2 linked regions of the Methylosinus trichosporium OB3b genome follow. Each later gene encodes a partner of the first gene's protein in a complex. Links are inferred from orthologs where the notes say so. Each region holds a gene or a part of one and is shown on either strand. Other genes may lie near its edges. The genes, in order: groL and metK.

Region 1 (8,474 bases):
TCTTTAGATTGGTTTTCTTTGGCTTTGCAGCGTCGTCGAATCGCGAGCGCCGTCCCGGCGGCGCGCGGCCGAATAGGCGTCGCATCCGCGCGGCGCGCGAAGCGTCCGTTCAAGCGAGCGGCGCGAACGCTGGCGGCGCGCGCGCGCAATTGACGGCTTGGCGCAGCGCGAAATGCGGAAGCGAAATGGGAGGAACGCCAAAGACGGCGGGCATCGGCGCCGGCGGCTCGAGCCGCAACAGAAGAGCCACGCGCTCCGGCAGCACCGCCGGGGCCGCATGGGCGGCGAGGCAGCATGGACAGGAGTTCTGCTTCTTGGCGCCGTTCTTCTCGGCCGGCCCGCGCTCGACGGAGGCGGCGTTCGGCGCACGATCATGACAGAAAACGGAGGCGCCCTGCGCAGCGCCCTGCAGGCCCGCGCGCGCCGACGCATGCGGCGCAGCGGCGACGAAGACACTGAATAGCAGCGCGCAAACCGAGACGATCGCGAGGAACGCGCGCATTTCTGCTCTGAGGCCTCCGCCCTGTGACATAAATGTCTCTTAACGGATTTTTTAATTTCTGACAATCTGCAGGGTCTTGGAATTGTTCTCCGCTACGCTCTAATGGCCGCCGCTCGTCTCGACACGGTTAACAGCGTACCCCTCGGCAATGGCGCTCCTCACTTTCGTCCGGCTCCTTTTCGTCCTCGCCCTGCTGACGCAGGTCGCGGCCGGCGCATTCGCGTCGCCGCAGAGCGGCGGCGCGCGGCTGTGCGGCTTCACGCATAGCGAGGCGCGCGTCCCGACCGTCGTCGACGCCTCCGAGCAGGCGCCGCAGAGAGAGACGGGCCATCGACATGGCGCCTGCGTCCTCTGCCTCTTCGGCTCGGGGGACGCTCCGCTCCATGCGCGGATACTCGCCGTCGATCCGCTCGCCGTCGCCTCCGGCGCTCGTCTTTCCTTCGTCTATGCCGAGGGGCTGGTCCGCTTTTTCGTCGACCGCAACGCCTCGGCGCGCGCCCCGCCGTCCCTCTCCTGAGCCACGATCATCTCGCACTCGGCGCCGCCGGCGCCGGTGTTCCGGCATGCGCCTTCACAGGCGCCAGGGAAGGACATCGTTCATGCATCGTCATCATCTGCTGCGCGGCGTCTCCGCCGGCGCGCTCCTCGTCTGCGCGTCCGTCATCGCGCCCGCTTTCGCCCAAGAATCGCTGCCGACCATCGATATCGGCGCCGCGCAGACCGAGGGCTCGCCCCGTCCGGCGCCGGTCTCGACCTGGTCGCCGACACGCCCCGACGGCACGTCCGCGCAGGTCGAAAAATTCAAGCTGCCCAATACGGTGGCGAGCGTCACGCGCAAGGATATCGAGGACAAGATCAATGTCATCGACACCGAGGACGTGGTCAAATATCTGCCGAGCCTGTTCGTGCGCAAACGCAACAACGGCGATACGCAAGCCGTGCTTCAGACGCGCACCTGGGGCGTCTCGTCGAGCGCGCGCAGCCTCGTCTACGCGGACGATCTGCTGCTGACCGCGCTGATCGGCAACGACAATACGATCGGCGCGCCGCGCTGGGGCCTCGTCGCCCCGGAGGAGATCGAGCGAGTCGACATGCTCTACGGCCCGTTCTCGGCGCAATATCCGGGCAATTCGCTCGGCGGCGTGCTGCAGATCACGACGCGCATGCCCGACAAGCTGGAAGTGACCGCCAAGCAGAGCGTGTCCTTGCAGGATTTCTCGCTCTATGGAACGAACAAGCTGTTCAATACGGAGGTCACGAGCGCCTCGGTCGGCGACAAGGTCGGCGATTTCTCCTGGTTCGTTTCCGCGAACTACCAGCACGGCACGACGCAGCCGCTCACTTACGCGACCACGGGCGCCGGCGTGATGTATCCCGGCGCCTATTGGGCGACGAACAAATTCGGCGCGCCCAATGTGGTGGTCGGCAGCACCGGCAATCTCGAGAACGATCAGATCAACGCGAAGTTGAAGCTCGCCTATGATTTCTCACAGGCCATTCGCGCGACCTACACGCTGGGCTTCTGGTCGAATGACGGAACCTCGATCCCCGACAACTATCTCGCGCCTGGAACCCAGAACTTCTCGGCCACGCCCGCCCTCTCCGGCTCGACCTTGCAGAGTTTCGGGTCGGGGTATTACCGCATCCAGGAGAAGATGCTCACCAACGCGCTGGCGGTGAAGTCCAACACGGGCGGCCCGTTCGACTTCGAGATCTCGGCCTCACATTTCACCTATCTGCAATCCGATCAGCGCAGCCCCTGGTCGGCGCTCGCGACGGGCGGCTATACGCAGGCCGGCAAGGACGCGCGCTATGACGGGACCTATTGGACGCTTCTCGATCTCAAGGGCATCTTGAGGCCGGAGGGATTCCTTTCCGGTCATGACGTCAGCTTCGGATTGCACGGCGATCAATTCCACCTCAACAATCCGACCTATCTGACGTCCAATTGGACCGCCGGGGCCGCCACCGCCTATCCCGGCGTCGTCCTTTCGGTGGGCAATGGAACGACGCGGACACAGGCGCTCTGGTTCCAGGACTCGTGGAAAGTCCGGCCCGACGTCAAATTCACGGTCGGCGGGCGCTGGGAGCATTGGGAAGCCACGGACGGCTACAATCAGTCGCTGCCGACGAGCGCGGTCAATTCGACAGCGACGGCGATCGCGGCCACGAATCCGAACTCCGTGCAGCCGATCTATCAGCCCAATCTCTATCACACGCGCTTCTCCCCCAAGGGATCGCTGCAATGGACGCCGGATGAGGACTGGACGCTCACCGGCTCGATCGGCCTCGCCAATCGCTTCCCGACCGCGAAGGAGCTCTATAATTTGTCGACGGTCTCGTCGACAGGCCAGAACGTGAACCCCAATCCCAATCTGCGGCCCGAGGTCGCGCTTTCGAGCGAGATCGCGGTGGAACGTAAGATCGGCGAGGACGGCAATGTGCGCGTCTCCTTCTTCAACGAGGAGGTTCGCGACGCGATCATTTCGCAGAGCTCCTATCTCGCCGGCACCAACGTCCTCTCCACGACCAACAGCAATGTCGACAAGATTCGCAATCGCGGCGTCGAGCTCGCCGCGCGCAAGGACAATGTGCTGCTGAAGGGATTGGAGCTCTCGGGCAGCCTCACTTATCTCGACGCGCGGGTTCTGGCCGACAGCAGCTGGGTCCCATCCACGGCCTATCCCTGGAACACCTCGGTCGTCGGCAAGAATGTGCCGAACGTGCCCGACTGGCGCTGGACGCTCGCCGCCACCTATCGGCCGGACGAGCATTGGGCGCTCACCGCGGCGGCGCGCTTCCAGGGCCGCATGTGGACGACGCTCGACAACAATGACGTCGCCCATGGCGTCTATCAGAGCTTCGACCGCTTCTTCGTGCTCGACACCAAGATCTCGTATAAATGGAACCAGCACATCTCCTTCGCCTTCGGCGTCGACAACATCAACAACTATAAATACTTCCTGTTCCACCCGTTCCCGCAGCGGACCTTCGTCTTCTCAGGAAAATACGAGTTCGGTCATAATCGCGGCGAGCGCGGCATCTTCTTCGAGGGTGACGAGCCGGGCCTGTTCGACGCCTTCCGCACCGCCCTCGCGCGGTGAGATCGGAGTAAGATGGGGCGGCCCGGAGCCGATACGCGCTCCGGGCCGCCTTGCTTCCTCGCGGCGGGGCAAGCTTGCCGCGAAAGAAGACAGGAGAGCGCCGTCTCTCGAGGAAGACGGCGCGGCATGGGGTTCCGAGGCCGATGTTTCGCCCGAGCCGGCGATGCTCTGCTGTGCCGCAGCGCACATCACGAAGAAAAGGCCCCGGATCGCTCCGGGGCCTTCGTTTTTTCTCGGGGGAAGCGAGATCAGAAATCCATGCCGCCCATGCCGCCGCCCGGAGGCATCGCCGGCATGGTCTCCTTCTTCGGCTGCTCGGTGATCGTCGCCTCGGTGGTGACGATGAGGCCGGCGATCGAGGACGCGTCCTGCAGCGCCGTGCGCACGACCTTGGTCGGGTCGATGATGCCGAACTTCAGCAGATCGCCATATTCGCCGGTCTGGGCGTCATAGCCGTGATTGTAGTCCGTGGACTCGAGCAGCTTGCCGACCACGACCGCGCCGTCGCCGCCGGCGTTGTCCACGATCTGACGCGCCGGAGCCTGGATCGCCTTGCGGACGATCGAAACGCCGGTCTGCTGATCGGAATTGGCGACCTTGATGTCGGCGAGAGCGGCGATGGCGCGCAGCAGCGCGACGCCGCCGCCGGGGGAGATGCCTTCCTGCACCGCGGCGCGGGTGGCGTTGAGCGCGTCGTCGACGCGGTCCTTCTTCTCCTTCACCTCGACCTCGGTCGCGCCGCCGACGCGGATCACCGCGACGCCGCCCGCGAGCTTGGCGAGACGCTCCTGCATCTTCTCACGGTCGTAGTCCGAGGTGGTCTCCTCGATCTGCGCCTTGATCTGCTGGACGCGGGCCTCGATGTCCTTCTTCTCGCCGGCGCCGTCGATGACCGTCGTGTTCTCCTTGTCGATGCGGATGCGCTTGGCGCGGCCGAGCAGCGGGAGAGTGACGTTCTCGAGCTTGATGCCGAGATCCTCGGAGACGACCTGGCCGCCCGTCAGGATGGCGATGTCCTCGAGCATGGCCTTGCGGCGATCGCCGAAGCCCGGAGCCTTCACGGCCGCGATCTTCAGACCGCCGCGCAGCTTGTTGACGACGAGAGTGGCGAGCGCCTCGCCTTCGACGTCCTCGGCGATGATGAGCAGCGGCTTGCCGGTCTGCACAACGGCCTCGAGGATCGGCAGCAGCGGCTGCAGCGTCGACAGCTTCTTCTCGTGGATGAGGATATAGGGATCCTCGAGCTCGGCGATGAGACGCTCGGCGTTGGTGATGAAGTAAGGCGAGAGATAGCCGCGGTCGAACTGCAGGCCCTCGACGATGACGGTCTCGGAGTCGAGGCTCTTGGCCTCCTCCACCGTGATCACGCCCTCATTGCCGACCTTCTGCACCGCCTTGGCGATCTCCTGGCCGATGTAGCTGTCGCCGTTCGCCGAGATGGTGCCGACCTGGGCGATCTCGTCGTTGGAGGTGACCTTCTTGGAGTTCTTCTTGAGGTCGGCGACCACCGCCTCGACCGCGAGGTCGATGCCGCGCTTCAAATCCTGCGGGTTGAGGCCGGCCGCGACCGCCTTGGCACCTTCGCGAGCGATGGCGGCGGCGAGCACGGTGGCCGTCGTGGTGCCGTCGCCGGCGGTGTCGTTCTGCTTGGAGGCGACCTCACGAACGAGCTGCGCGCCGAGATTCTCGAACTTGTCGGCGAGCTCGATCTCCTTGGCGACGGTGACGCCGTCCTTGGTAATGCGCGGCGCGCCGAAGCTCTTCTCGATGACGACGTTGCGGCCCTTGGGGCCGAGAGTGACCTTCACCGCATTGGCGAGGATCTCGACGCCGCGCAGGATACGATCGCGCGCGTCGGAGGAGAAACGGATGTCCTTGGCTGCCATTGTCGTTCAGCTCCGTTGGAATAAGAGAATGTCGGGGAAAGCGCGAGGCGTCAGACGATCACGCCCAGAATGTCGCTTTCCTTCATGATGAGGAGATCTTCCCCGTCGATCTTGACCTCGGTGCCGGACCATTTGCCGAACAGCACGCGGTCGCCTTCCTTCACATCGAGGGCGACGAGCTTGCCGCTCTCGTCGCGCGAGCCCGGGCCGACGGCGATGACCTTGCCCTCGGCGGGCTTTTCCTTGGCGGTGTCCGGAATGATGATGCCGCCTTTGGTCTTGTCCTCGCCCTCGAGGCGCTTGACCACGACCCGGTCGTGGAGGGGACGGAACGCCATGTCGTCTTCCTTCATCTGGAGCCGGCGCGTCGCCGCGACGCGCGGGCGAAGATTGCGTAAAATGCCCATTAGCACTCACCCGCGGCGAGTGCCAGCAGGCAGGCGGTGACATAGGAACGCGCCCCCGCCTTGTCAAGGCGAGAGGCGTGAACTTCGTCGCGGCGAAGAACAAGTTTCTGATTATGCTGGGAAAGAAAGTTGAGGCGCCGGGCGAGAGCGGCGTCGCGCCGTCCCGGGTCCGATAAGAATTCGGCCGGGGCGCTCGGGCTCCGGCCGTCGGATGGGGCGGTCAGCGACGCGCTTCGGCGCCCTGCCCGGTCTTGGGAATGCGCAGCACCTGGCCGGGGTAGATCTTGTCCGGGTCCGACAGCAGCGGCTTGTTGGCGGCGAAGATCTCCTCATATTTGCCGCCCTTGCCGGCGCCATATTGCGACTCGGCGATCTTCCACAAGGTGTCTCCCTGGCGCACCTTGTAGAAGAGCGACTCGGTCTCGGTCTTGCCGACAGCGATATTGCTCTCGACCTGGGAGACGCCCTTGGTGTTGCCTACGGCGAGCACGATCTTCTCCGCCTCGCTGGTCGAGGCCGCCTTGCCGCCGAGCTTGACCTTGTCGCCTTCGACATTGATCTCGATCTTGGAGGCGTCGAGCCCCTGCTTCTCGATCTCCTTCTTCAATTCTTCGGGCGGCGCCGCGGCGTTCTCGGTCGCGCCCTTGGGAGCCGGCGCGTCCTTGGCGATCGGCTCGCCGCTCTTGGCGTGGTTCCAGAAATTGAAGAGACCCATTCGTCTTCTCCTTCACAGCATGGACGCGGCGGGAAGGCTCTCGCTCGCGTGCGGCTTAGATAGGGCGGAGACGGCGGGGTCGAGGGCGCCGGCGCGGCGCAGGGGGGCTGAACGGCCGGTCGTTCAGGCGGCGGCGCCGCAGCACTTCTTGTATTTCTTGCCCGACCCGCAAGAACAAGGATCATTGCGGCCCGGCCGCGCCTCGCGGATGACGGGCGCGCTCTTGCGGGCCTCGCCTTCGACGAAATACCAACGCTGATCGGCCGCCTCGAAGCGGAACAGGGCGCGCTCGCGATGCGTCTGACGCAGCCCTTCGGCGATATAATGGGCGGTGAAGTCGACATGGCCGGTCGCATCGCCCGGCTGGCCGTCCGCCGTCGCCTCGACATCCAGGCCGAGCCATTGCGAATTTTTCGACCAGCCGGTCGCCGCCTCGCGATGAAAGCCGGCGCGATGCTCGGGCGCCAGCGTGTCGTGCAGATAATCGATGTCGCCGAGCGCATAGGCCGTGTAGCGCGAGCGCATGAGCGCCTCCGCGGTCGGCGCGGGCCTCGACCCGTCGACATAGGGGCCACAGCAGGCGGAGAGAGGCGCCGGCTCAGCGTCTTTGGCGCGGCAGGGGCAAGGCTGTTCGGTCATGCGGGATGCGGCTCGTGTCGGAGAAAAAGATGCGGGACGACTACACCAGTTCCGCCGAGATCGAAAATGCGCCCGCCGTCCAGAACACGCCCTTTGCATGGAGTTGAAGAGAACCAGAAGGCTCGCGGTCCAAGCCCGGATCCGGACCGCGAGCCTTCAGATGAGTGAATTGTGATGATCGAACGATTTCGTTCGATCGGACAGCGCTCTAATGCCCCGCCGCCGGCGGCCGATCGGTGAGCGTCAGCAGAAAGGCCACGATCGCATCGATCTCGCCGTCGTCGAGCCGCGGCTTCTCGCCGGGATTGCGATCATAGGGGACCTCCTTCACATTCACATTCTCGTGGCTCTTGGGGGCGAGATCGTTGAATTTCGCCACTTTGCCGTCGACCTTGGGAAACCAGCGCTCGGGATTGGTGTCGCGCGTCGCATAGAAGGCGACGACGTCGCGCAGGCTCGAGAACACGCCATTATGCAGATAGGGGCCGGTGATCGCGACATTGCGCAAGGTCGGCGTCTTGAACTGCCCGCACAGCCCATCGACATAGCTCTGCGGCGCGAGCGGCCGAAACGCCTTGCGGACGCAGAGACCGGGATCGAAGAAGGCCGGGTCCTTGTTGTCGGGAATCTCGGGGTTGCGCGGCGCGCCGAGCGCATCGAAGGTGAAATCGGTGAACAGCCAGTCCTGCGGCTTGTGCGAGCCGGTCTGGCCCGCGTGGCAGGCGAGGCAATTGCCCTTCTTCTTGTCCTTGAACAGAGCGAAGCCGCGCGCCTCCTCCTTGGTCAGCTTCGCCTTGCCGCGCAGAAAATCGTCGAATTTCGACGAGAACGGGTGAAAGCGCGGCGTGCTTTCGAAGGCCGCGACCGCGCGGGCGATCTTCTCGAAGGCGTCCGGCTCGGAAAAAACAGTCTCGCCATAGACCTCTTTGGCGAGCCCGGCGTAATCGCCGGCTTTGATCTTGTCGAGCACGGCGGCCTTGGACGGATTGTTCATCTCGCGCGGCTCGAGCAGAGGCCCCTCCACCTGCGCGACGAGATCGTCGGCGCGCCCGTCCCAGAACATGCCGCCGGCTGGAACCAGCGCGCCCTCGGTCGCCTCCTCCTCCTGCTCCTCGACGAGGCCGAAACGCGGCGAGAAGGAGAGATAGGAGAGCGTGGGCGTGTTGCGCTTGCCGAGCACGCCGGGACGGCTGCCCTGCGCCAGCGCCGGAACCGGCGAGC
Region 2 (8,462 bases), 3.0 Mb from region 1 along the record:
CGCCGCGCCGGGATGGACGGCGACGAAAACGCTCAAACGCACCATCGACGAGACCCAGCTGCAGGGATATGTCGCGACGCCGCCGACCGGCTGGGCGCCCACAGCATTCATCTATGGCGCCGCCACGCCGACCGGCTCGGCGAATCCGGCGGTCTATGCGATCTCGAACCGCATGTTCCTGCGCAACGCCTTCAATCCCTACGCCCCGCCTCCGACCACGCCTCCGCCACTCGCCGGTCTGACATTGATCTCGCTCTCGCGCTACGCCCTGACCAGAGAAAACCTGCCGGACGCCGTCCAGATAACGGCCAGCGACTGCGTTTTTTCGGCCTATGGCGTTTCCAAAGTGTGCCCCTATCTCTACACCGCCGCGCGGCCCGCAGCGGCTCTGCCGGGCGGCCTCGTCGTCTTGGTCATGAAGCCGGTCGTGTACAGGAATGGCGCTTATCTGAAATATTGGGAATATGTCTTCGATCCGAGCGCGGTCGGCGCGGACCGCTGGCGGCTCGTGCAGGACGGTCTCAGCGACACCCCTATGGTGAATTTGTTCGTGGACGAGGCTGCCGACAACGTTTCCGGAGCGCGCGGCAGAGCGAGCGAAGTGAACATCCCGGGCCAGACCTTCAAGGTCGCCGATGTGAACTGGTATCTCTTCAAGCGACAGTCTCCGACCGTCGTGCAGGTCTATCAGATCGCGCCGAAATGAGCCGCGCCATACTGCATCATGACTTTCATCAGGGATGATCGAAGGATCGCATCCATGAAAAAAACGATTTGCGTCGTCGCGGGACTGATGATCTCGGCGTCGACCGCGCCAGCGGGAACGGCGACGCTGAAGCGCACCATCGACGAAACCCAGCTGCAAGGATATGTCGCCACGCCGCCGGCCGGCTGGGCTCCCACCCGCTTCGTGTACGGGGCCGCGACGCCGATCGGCTCGGCGTCGCCGGCAGTCTATGCGATCTCGAGACAAAGCTCGCTGCTGGAAACCGCCGGCTCCAACGCCACGCCCCCGACGGCGCCTCCGCCGCCCAGTGGCTTGACGCTGATCTCGCTGTCGCGAAACGTTCTCACAAAAGAAAACCTGCCGGACGCCGTTCAAGTGAAGGCCAGCGACTGCAACCTTCTGGTCTACGGCACACCCGATACATGCCCTGCTCTCTATGTCGTCGCGAGGCCCTCTGCGGCGCTGCCGGGCGCCCTCGTTGTTATGATCATAAAGCCGGTTCTGTATAAAAAAAGCACCTCACCGAAATATTGGGAATATGTGTTCGATCCGAGCGCGGTCGGCGCCGAACGCTGGCTGCTCGTGAAGGACGGGCTCGCCGACAAAGCCATTCTCGACCTGCTCGGGGACGAGTCCATCGACCCTTCCGGGGTGCGCGTAGGCTCGAGCGAAATGAACATCCCGGGCCAGACCTTCAAGGTCGCCGATCCGAACTGGCTTCTCTTCAAGCGACAGTCTCCCACCGTCGTGCAGGCCTATCAGATCGCGCCGAAGTAAGGGCGCCGCGCGCCATTCCGCATCATGACATTCATCAGGGATGATCGAAGGATCGCATCCATGAAAAAAACGATTTGCGTCGTCGCGGGACTGATGATCTCGGCGTCGACAGTGCTTGCGGCGACGAAAACGCTGAGGCGCACCATCGACGAGACCCAGCTGCAAGGCTATGTCGCCACGCCGCCGGCGGGCTGGGCCCAGAACAAATTCACCTATGGGGCGGCGACGCCGATCGGCTCCGCGTCGCCGGCAGTCTATGCGATCTCGAACCAGATTGTTCTGAGGACGCCTTCGACGCCGTCCATACCGCTTCCGACGGTCCCGCCGCCGCCTGTCGGCGTGACGCTGATCTCGCTTTCCCGTTCGTCGGCCATGATCAAGGAAAACCTGCCGGACGCGGTTCAGATCACCGCCAGCGACTGCATCTTGTCCTATAATGAGGCCCACAACCTCTGCCCTAATCTCTACACACTGGCGAGACCTGCGGCGGCGCTTCCGGGCGGACTGCTTTTCATGATGTTGAAGCCGGTTCGCCGCGGGACGAGCTTCGTTTCGAAATATTTTCTGTATGTCTTCGACCCGAGCGCGGACGGAGTCGCACGCTGGTTGTACATTGAAAGTGGGATCGCCGATTCATCCATGATCCAAATGTTCGTGGACGAATACGAGACCTACTCCTCCAACGACGTCGGCAAGCACGAAGAAATAAAACTGCCGGGCCAGACTTTCCAGGTCGCCGATCCGAACTGGTATCTCTTCGAGCGACAATCTCCCACGATCATGAAAGTCTATCAGATCGCGCCGAAATGAGCGCGTCGTCGCCCGCTCGCGCGAAGCTCTAGGGCGCGGGGCGGGAAGCGGCTAGGATCGCCCTGTCTCGAATCGAGCAGGACTCCATGACGCAGGCTTCGATCACAACGGATGGCGCGGGCGCGCGGCCCGCCCTCACTCTTCCCCAGCGCGTCATCCTCGCCGAGGGCTGGACGCGGCGGGGGATCGCCTTTCTCGCCGGCGCCTGCGGAGCGCTCGCCCTCGCGCCGATCGATTTCGCGCCCGCGATGGCCGTCCCCATGTGCGCCGCCGTCTGGCTGCTCGACGGTGCGGCGGCGGCGCGCGGCGCGGGCGCGCTCTCCTTCGCCCGGGGCTCGATGCTGTCCGCGGCGGCGGCCGGCTGGTGGCTCGGCTTCGGCTATTTCCTCGCCGGCCTCTGGTGGCTCGGCGCCGCGCTGCTGGTGCAGGCCGATCAATTCGCTTGGGCGCTGCCGCTCGCCGTCATCGGCGTGCCGGCCGGCCTCGCCTGCTTCACCGCGCTCGGCTTCGCCCTCGCCCGGCTGCTGTGGACGCCGGGCTCGCTGCGCGTCTTCGCGCTCGCCGCCGGGCTCTCCGCCTCCGAATGGCTGCGCGGCCATGTGATGACCGGCTTCCCCTGGAATGATGTCGGCATGGCGCTGGCGAGCGTCCCCGTGCTCGACCAGACGGCGGCGCTCGTCGGCCTGCACGGGCTCGACATTCTCGCGGTGATCCTGTTCGCCGCGCCCGCCACGCTCGCCGACGGCGGAAGGCGGCGGATGACGCCGGCGATCCTCGTCGCTCTGATCCTCACCGCCGCAATGGGCGTCTACGGGGGCCTGCGCCTCCTGCGCGGCGAGAGCGGCTTCGTCGACGGCGTGACGCTGCGGCTGATGCAGCCCAATCTGCCGCAGGACGCCAAATTCAAGCCGGAGAACGGCGGCGAGATTCTGCGCCGCTATCTCGAGCTCACCGACCGAGCCATAGCCCCGGGCCATTCCGGCGTCGCCGATGTGACGCATGTGATCTGGCCGGAATCGGCCTTTCCCTTCATCCTCTCGCGTGAGCCGCAGGCAATGGCGCGCATCGCCGCGACGCTGCAGAATGCGACGCTGCTGACCGGCGCCGCGCGTGTCGAGGACGCGCCGGGCGGGGCGCGCCGCACGAAAATCTTCAACGCCATTCTCGCCTTGCAGCGCGGCCGCATCGTCGCCGCCTATGACAAGATTCATCTCGTGCCCTTCGGCGAATATCTGCCGCTCGCCGGCCTGCTCGGGCCGCTCGGCGCCACCCATCTCGTGCCCGGAGTCTGGGACGCAGGCGCCGGCCCGCGGCGCCTGCGCGCGCCCGGCCTGCCGCTCGCCGCGCCGCTCGTCTGCTATGAGGCGATCTTCCCCGGCGAGACCGTCGAGCCCGACGGGCCGGAGCGGCCGCAATTTCTGCTCAACGTCACCAATGACGGCTGGTTCGGCGCGACCAGCGGGCCCTATCAGCACTTCGCCCAGGCGCGCCTGCGCGCCATCGAGGAGGGTCTGCCGCTGGTGCGCGCGGCCAATACGGGCGTCTCCGCCATCGTCGATCCATATGGGCGAATTCTCGGCGCTCTGCCACTCGGAGTCGAAGATGTGCTCGACGGCCGTCTGCCCAAGCCGGCGAGCCCGCCTCCCTTTGCCCTCCATCCTTTTCTCTGGACTTCAACGCTTTGGTTCTTCACAATAATTTTTGCGGCTCTGGGGCGTGTTCGCGGGTTTGCGGGTTTGACTTGACGGCTCGAGCGGGTGCTTAATGGCGAACCGTCGGCGCCGCGCGGGCGCCGACGTGACAGGCTGTCGAACCCGATGGTAATTCAATTCTATCCGACCGAAGTCGGTGAGTTGGGCAAGGGAGATCAAACGCAGTGAAGAAGGCGCCCGATCCGATAGACCGGCATGTCGGAAGCCGCGTGCGCATGCAGCGCGTCTTGCTGAAAATGAGCCAGGAGAAGCTCGGCGAAGCGCTGGGGCTGACCTTCCAGCAAGTGCAGAAATACGAGAAGGGCACCAATCGCATCGGCGCGAGCCGGCTTCAGCAGATTTCGAAGACGCTGAACGTCCCGCCGTCCTTCTTCTTCGATGGCGCGCCGTCGGTGGGCGCGCCGGGCGACGGCTTCGCCGAGGAATCCTCGTCGCAATATGTGGTCGAGTTCCTGTCCACGGCCGAGGGGCTGCATCTCAACCGCGCTTTCGCCCGCATCAAGGACCCGAAGGTGCGCAAGCGGGTGATCGATCTCATCTCCACCCTCGCCGACCAGAGCGAGGACGGCGTCCCCGCGGGCGGCGAGGACGCCGCGAAATAGCCGCGCCGGACGGCGCCGGCGTACGGAGCCTCCGATAGAGCGCGACTTGACGAGCGGGCTCGCGCCTGTACTGATCTACCGAACCGCGATGGCCCGAGGACGGTTCCACGCGCAGACGGAGATGGACGTGACGCGACAGAACTATCTTTTCACGAGCGAGTCGGTTTCCGAGGGTCATCCCGACAAGGTTTGCGACCGCATCTCGGACGAGATCGTCGATCTTTTCTTTCGTGAGGGGGCCAAATTCGGCGTCGATCCCTATCTGATCCGCGTCGCGGCCGAGACTCTCTCCACCACCAATCGCGTGGTGATCGCCGGCGAGGTGCGCGGCCCGGCCATTCCCAAGGAGCAGATCGTCGACGTCGCCCGCAAGGCCATTCACGCGATCGGCTATGAGCAGGACGGCTTCCACTGGCAGCACGCCGATGTCGAGGTGCTGCTGCACGCCCAGTCGGCGGACATCGCCCAGGGCGTCGACGCCGCCGGCAACAAGGACGAAGGCGCGGGCGACCAGGGCATCATGTTCGGCTACGCCGTGCGCGAGACGCCGGATCTGATGCCGGCGCCGCTCTATTACGCCCACAAGATTCTCGAGAGCCTCGCCCAGGCGCGCCACTCCGGCAAGGAGAAGGGCCTCGGCCCGGACGCCAAGAGCCAGGTGACGCTGCGCTATGAGAACGGCAAGCCGGTGGAGGCGACGCAGATCGTGCTGTCGCATCAGCACACCGACGAGAGCCTCTCGCCGCAGGATATTCGCAAGCTCGTCGAGCCCTATATCGTCGCGGCGCTGCCGTCCGGCTGGATCACCAAGGAGACGGTCTGGCACGTCAATCCGACCGGCAAGTTCCACATCGGCGGCCCGGACGGCGACGCCGGCCTCACCGGCCGCAAGATCATCGTCGACACTTACGGCGGCGCGGCCCCGCATGGCGGCGGCGCCTTCTCGGGCAAGGATCCGACCAAGGTCGACCGCTCGGCGGCCTATGCGGCCCGCTATCTCGCCAAGAACATCGTCGCCGCCGGCCTCGCCGATCGCGCGACGCTGCAGCTCTCCTATGCGATCGGCGTCGCCGAGCCCCTGTCGATCTATGTCGATCTGCACGGAACCGGTCAGGTCGCGGAGGACAAGCTGGAAGCGGTGCTGCCGCAGATCATGCGGCTGTCGCCGCGCGGCATCAGAGAGCATCTCCAGTTCAATAAGCCGATCTACGCCCGCACCTCGGCCTATGGCCATTTCGGCCGGACGCCGGACGCGGAGGGCGGCTTCTCCTGGGAGAAGACCGACCTCGCCGACGCGCTGAAGGCGCATTTCTCCTGAGCGGAGACAAGACGCAGGGGCGGAGCGGGGCGGCGGCGGGCGAGGATTTCACGCCTCGCCGCCTCTATGGGCGCAGCAAGGGCAAGGCGCTGCGGCCCGGCCAGGCCCGCCTCATCGACGAGCTGCTGCCGAAGCTGCTGCTCGATCTCAGCGCGCCCGCGCCGCATGACGCGCGGGCGCTGTTCGATTCGCGAGTGCGCGAGACGCGTCTCGAGATCGGCTTCGGCGGCGGCGAGCATCTGATCGCGACCGCGGCGCGCAACCCGGACGTCGGCTTCATCGGCTGCGAGCCCTTCGTCAACGGCATGGCCCGCCTGCTCGCGCGCATCGCCGCGGAGGGCCTCGGCAATATTCGCCTGCGCCAGGGCGACGCCATCGAGGTCGTCGACTGGCTGCCGGACGCCAGCCTCGCGCGCGTCTATCTGTTCTATCCCGATCCCTGGCCGAAGCGGCGCCACCGCAAGCGCCGCCTCGTCTCGCCGGACAATCTCGCCAAGCTCGCCCGCGTCATGACGCCGGGCGCGCAATTGCGCTTTGCGACCGACATAGACGATTATGCCGGCTGGACGCTGGCGCGCCTCGCCGCCTCGCCCGATTTCGACTGGCGCGCGCAGTCGGCGCAGGACTGGCTCTCGCCCTGGGACGGTTGGACGCAGACGAAATACGAGGCGAAAGCGATGGCGGCCGGCCGCAAACCGGTCTATCTGACATTCGCGAGGCGTTGAGGACGCGGGATGTTCCAAAGGCGTCGATGACGCCGTCTCGGCGGGAGATTCGCTACAATGGCGACGGAAGCATTCGGCGCGGGCGATGGCGCGCAAGAGACGACGACGGCGGGATTTCGCGCCGATGTGATGGAAGCTTCGTTGCGCCAGCCCGTGCTGGTCGACTTCTGGGCTCCGTGGTGCGGCCCTTGCAAGCAGCTCGCGCCGGCGCTCGAACGCGCCGTCAAGGCGGCCGGCGGCAAGGTGAAGCTCGTCAAGATGAACATCGACGACCATCCGGAGATCGCCGGCCAGCTCGGGATCAAATCGATCCCCGCCGTGATCGCCTTCGTGCGCGGCCGACCCGCCGACGGCTTCGTCGGCGCCCTGCCCGAGACTCAGCTGCGCGGCTTCGTCGAGCGGCTCGTCGGCCCGCTCGAGGACGAGGGCGCTGACGCTTTCCTCGTCGCCGAGGCGCTGATCGGCGAAGGCGATCTCGCCGGCGCCGAAGCCATTCTGACCGATCTCGTCTCGCGCGACCCGCCGCTGCCGAAAGCCGTGGCGGAGCTCGCCCGGCTGCTCGTCGAGCAGGATCGCCTCGCCGAGGCGCAGGCGTTGCTCGAGGGGCTTGCGGCCGAGCTCGCCGGAGACGCCGGCGTCGCGGCCGCGGCGGCGACGCTCGAGAATGCGCTGCGCGCCTCCGAGCTCGACGAGGTCGACGAATTGCAAAGGCGCATCGCCTTCGATCCCGATGATCTGCAAGCGCGCTTCGATCTCGCTCTGGCGCTCAACGCCAAGGGCAAGCGCGATGACGCCGCGACGGCGCTCCTTGACATCATCCGCAAGGACCGTAGTTGGAGCGACGATGGGGCGAGGAAGCAGCTCATCCAATTCTTCGACGCCTGGGGTCCGCTCGATAAGGCGACCATCGGCGCCAGACGACGCCTGTCGTCGCTATTGTTCTCCTGAGAGAGGAGTGGCGTCGATCGCTGCGCGGCCCAAATGAGCGTCAACCGTCCCTACAAAGATGCGAACGGACTGCCGGAAGTGCTTCCGGTGTTTCCGCTGACGCGCGCGCTGCTGCTGCCGCGCGGCGAGCTGCCGCTCAATATTTTCGAGCCGCGCTATCTCGCCATGATCGACGACGCCATCGCGTCGCAGCGCGTGATCGGCATGATTCAGCCTCTGTCCGGCGAGGATGAGCGCGAGGCGGCGCCGGCGCTGCACCGGACCGGCTGCGCCGGCCGCATCACCCGCTTCCTCGAGACGGGCGATGGCCGCTATATGATCTCGCTCACGGGAATCGCCCGTTTCGACATCATGGAGGAGCTGCCGTCGACGCTCCCCTATCGCAAATGCCGCGTCAGCTACGAGCGCTTCCTCTTCGATCTCGAGCCGGGCGCCGGCGAGGAGGACGTCGACCGTTCCGGTATGATCCGCATGTTGCGCGAATTCGCCGAAGGCTCCAAGCTCGAGGTCGATTGGAGCAGCATAGACGCGGCGCCCAATGAGGCGCTGGTCAATGCGCTGGCGATGATGAGCCCGTTCGGCGCCAATGAGAAGCAAGCGCTGCTCGAGGCGATCGACCTCAAATCGCGTGCGGAGATGCTCGTCGCGCTCGCCGAGCTCGATCTCGCGCAGAACAGCGACGAGCCGCCGCATTTCCACTGACGCGCGCGCCAGCGCTTCGCCATGGCGGGAGGCAGGGCTATGATGGAAGACGCAGACAAGCAAAGCGAGCCCGCCGACGAGGCGCCGGCTCCCGAGGCGACCAAGGTCGATCCGCGCCTCCTCGAGATTCTCGTCTGCCCC

The links.
Region 2: the proteins of groL (region 1) and metK are in contact, whole or in part, in a cryo-EM structure (PDB 8P4O), measured with the Escherichia coli proteins. The link is inferred for Methylosinus trichosporium OB3b from one-to-one orthologs.

What each region holds. Positions count from the first base shown.
Region 1 is NZ_CP023737.1:4,023,099-4,031,572, reverse strand. What follows is about bases 3,174-6,108. They hold groL (chaperonin GroEL), read right to left. Parts: upstream 5,493-6,108; coding sequence 3,855-5,492; downstream 3,174-3,854. Other genes in these bases: groES (co-chaperone GroES), read right to left, coding at 5,543-5,830; CQW49_RS19070 (TonB-dependent receptor), read left to right, coding at 3,174-3,606. Also shown: CQW49_RS19080 (DUF2946 family protein), read right to left, coding at 110-502; CQW49_RS19075 (DUF2946 family protein), read left to right, coding at 651-1,019; more of CQW49_RS19070, read left to right, coding at 1,102-3,173; peptidoglycan-binding protein LysM, read right to left, coding at 6,120-6,614; CQW49_RS19050 (YchJ family protein), read right to left, coding at 6,738-7,253; CQW49_RS19045 (cytochrome-c peroxidase), read right to left, coding at 7,462-8,474.
Region 2 is NZ_CP023737.1:1,002,641-1,011,102, forward strand. The notes cover bases 3,925-6,847. They hold metK (methionine adenosyltransferase), read left to right. Parts: upstream 3,925-4,749; coding sequence 4,750-5,946; downstream 5,947-6,847. Other genes in these bases: lnt (apolipoprotein N-acyltransferase), read left to right, coding at 3,925-4,059; CQW49_RS04850 (helix-turn-helix domain-containing protein), read left to right, coding at 4,191-4,628; trmB (tRNA (guanosine(46)-N7)-methyltransferase TrmB), read left to right, coding at 5,943-6,671; CQW49_RS04865 (thioredoxin family protein), read left to right, coding at 6,729-6,847. Outside these bases: CQW49_RS04830 (hypothetical protein), read left to right, coding at 1-706; CQW49_RS04835 (hypothetical protein), read left to right, coding at 761-1,504; CQW49_RS04840 (hypothetical protein), read left to right, coding at 1,565-2,314; more of lnt, read left to right, coding at 2,401-3,924; more of CQW49_RS04865, read left to right, coding at 6,848-7,619; CQW49_RS04870 (LON peptidase substrate-binding domain-containing protein), read left to right, coding at 7,653-8,321; CQW49_RS04875 (Trm112 family protein), read left to right, coding at 8,361-8,462. UniProt on the Escherichia coli protein: Catalyzes the formation of S-adenosylmethionine (AdoMet) from methionine and ATP.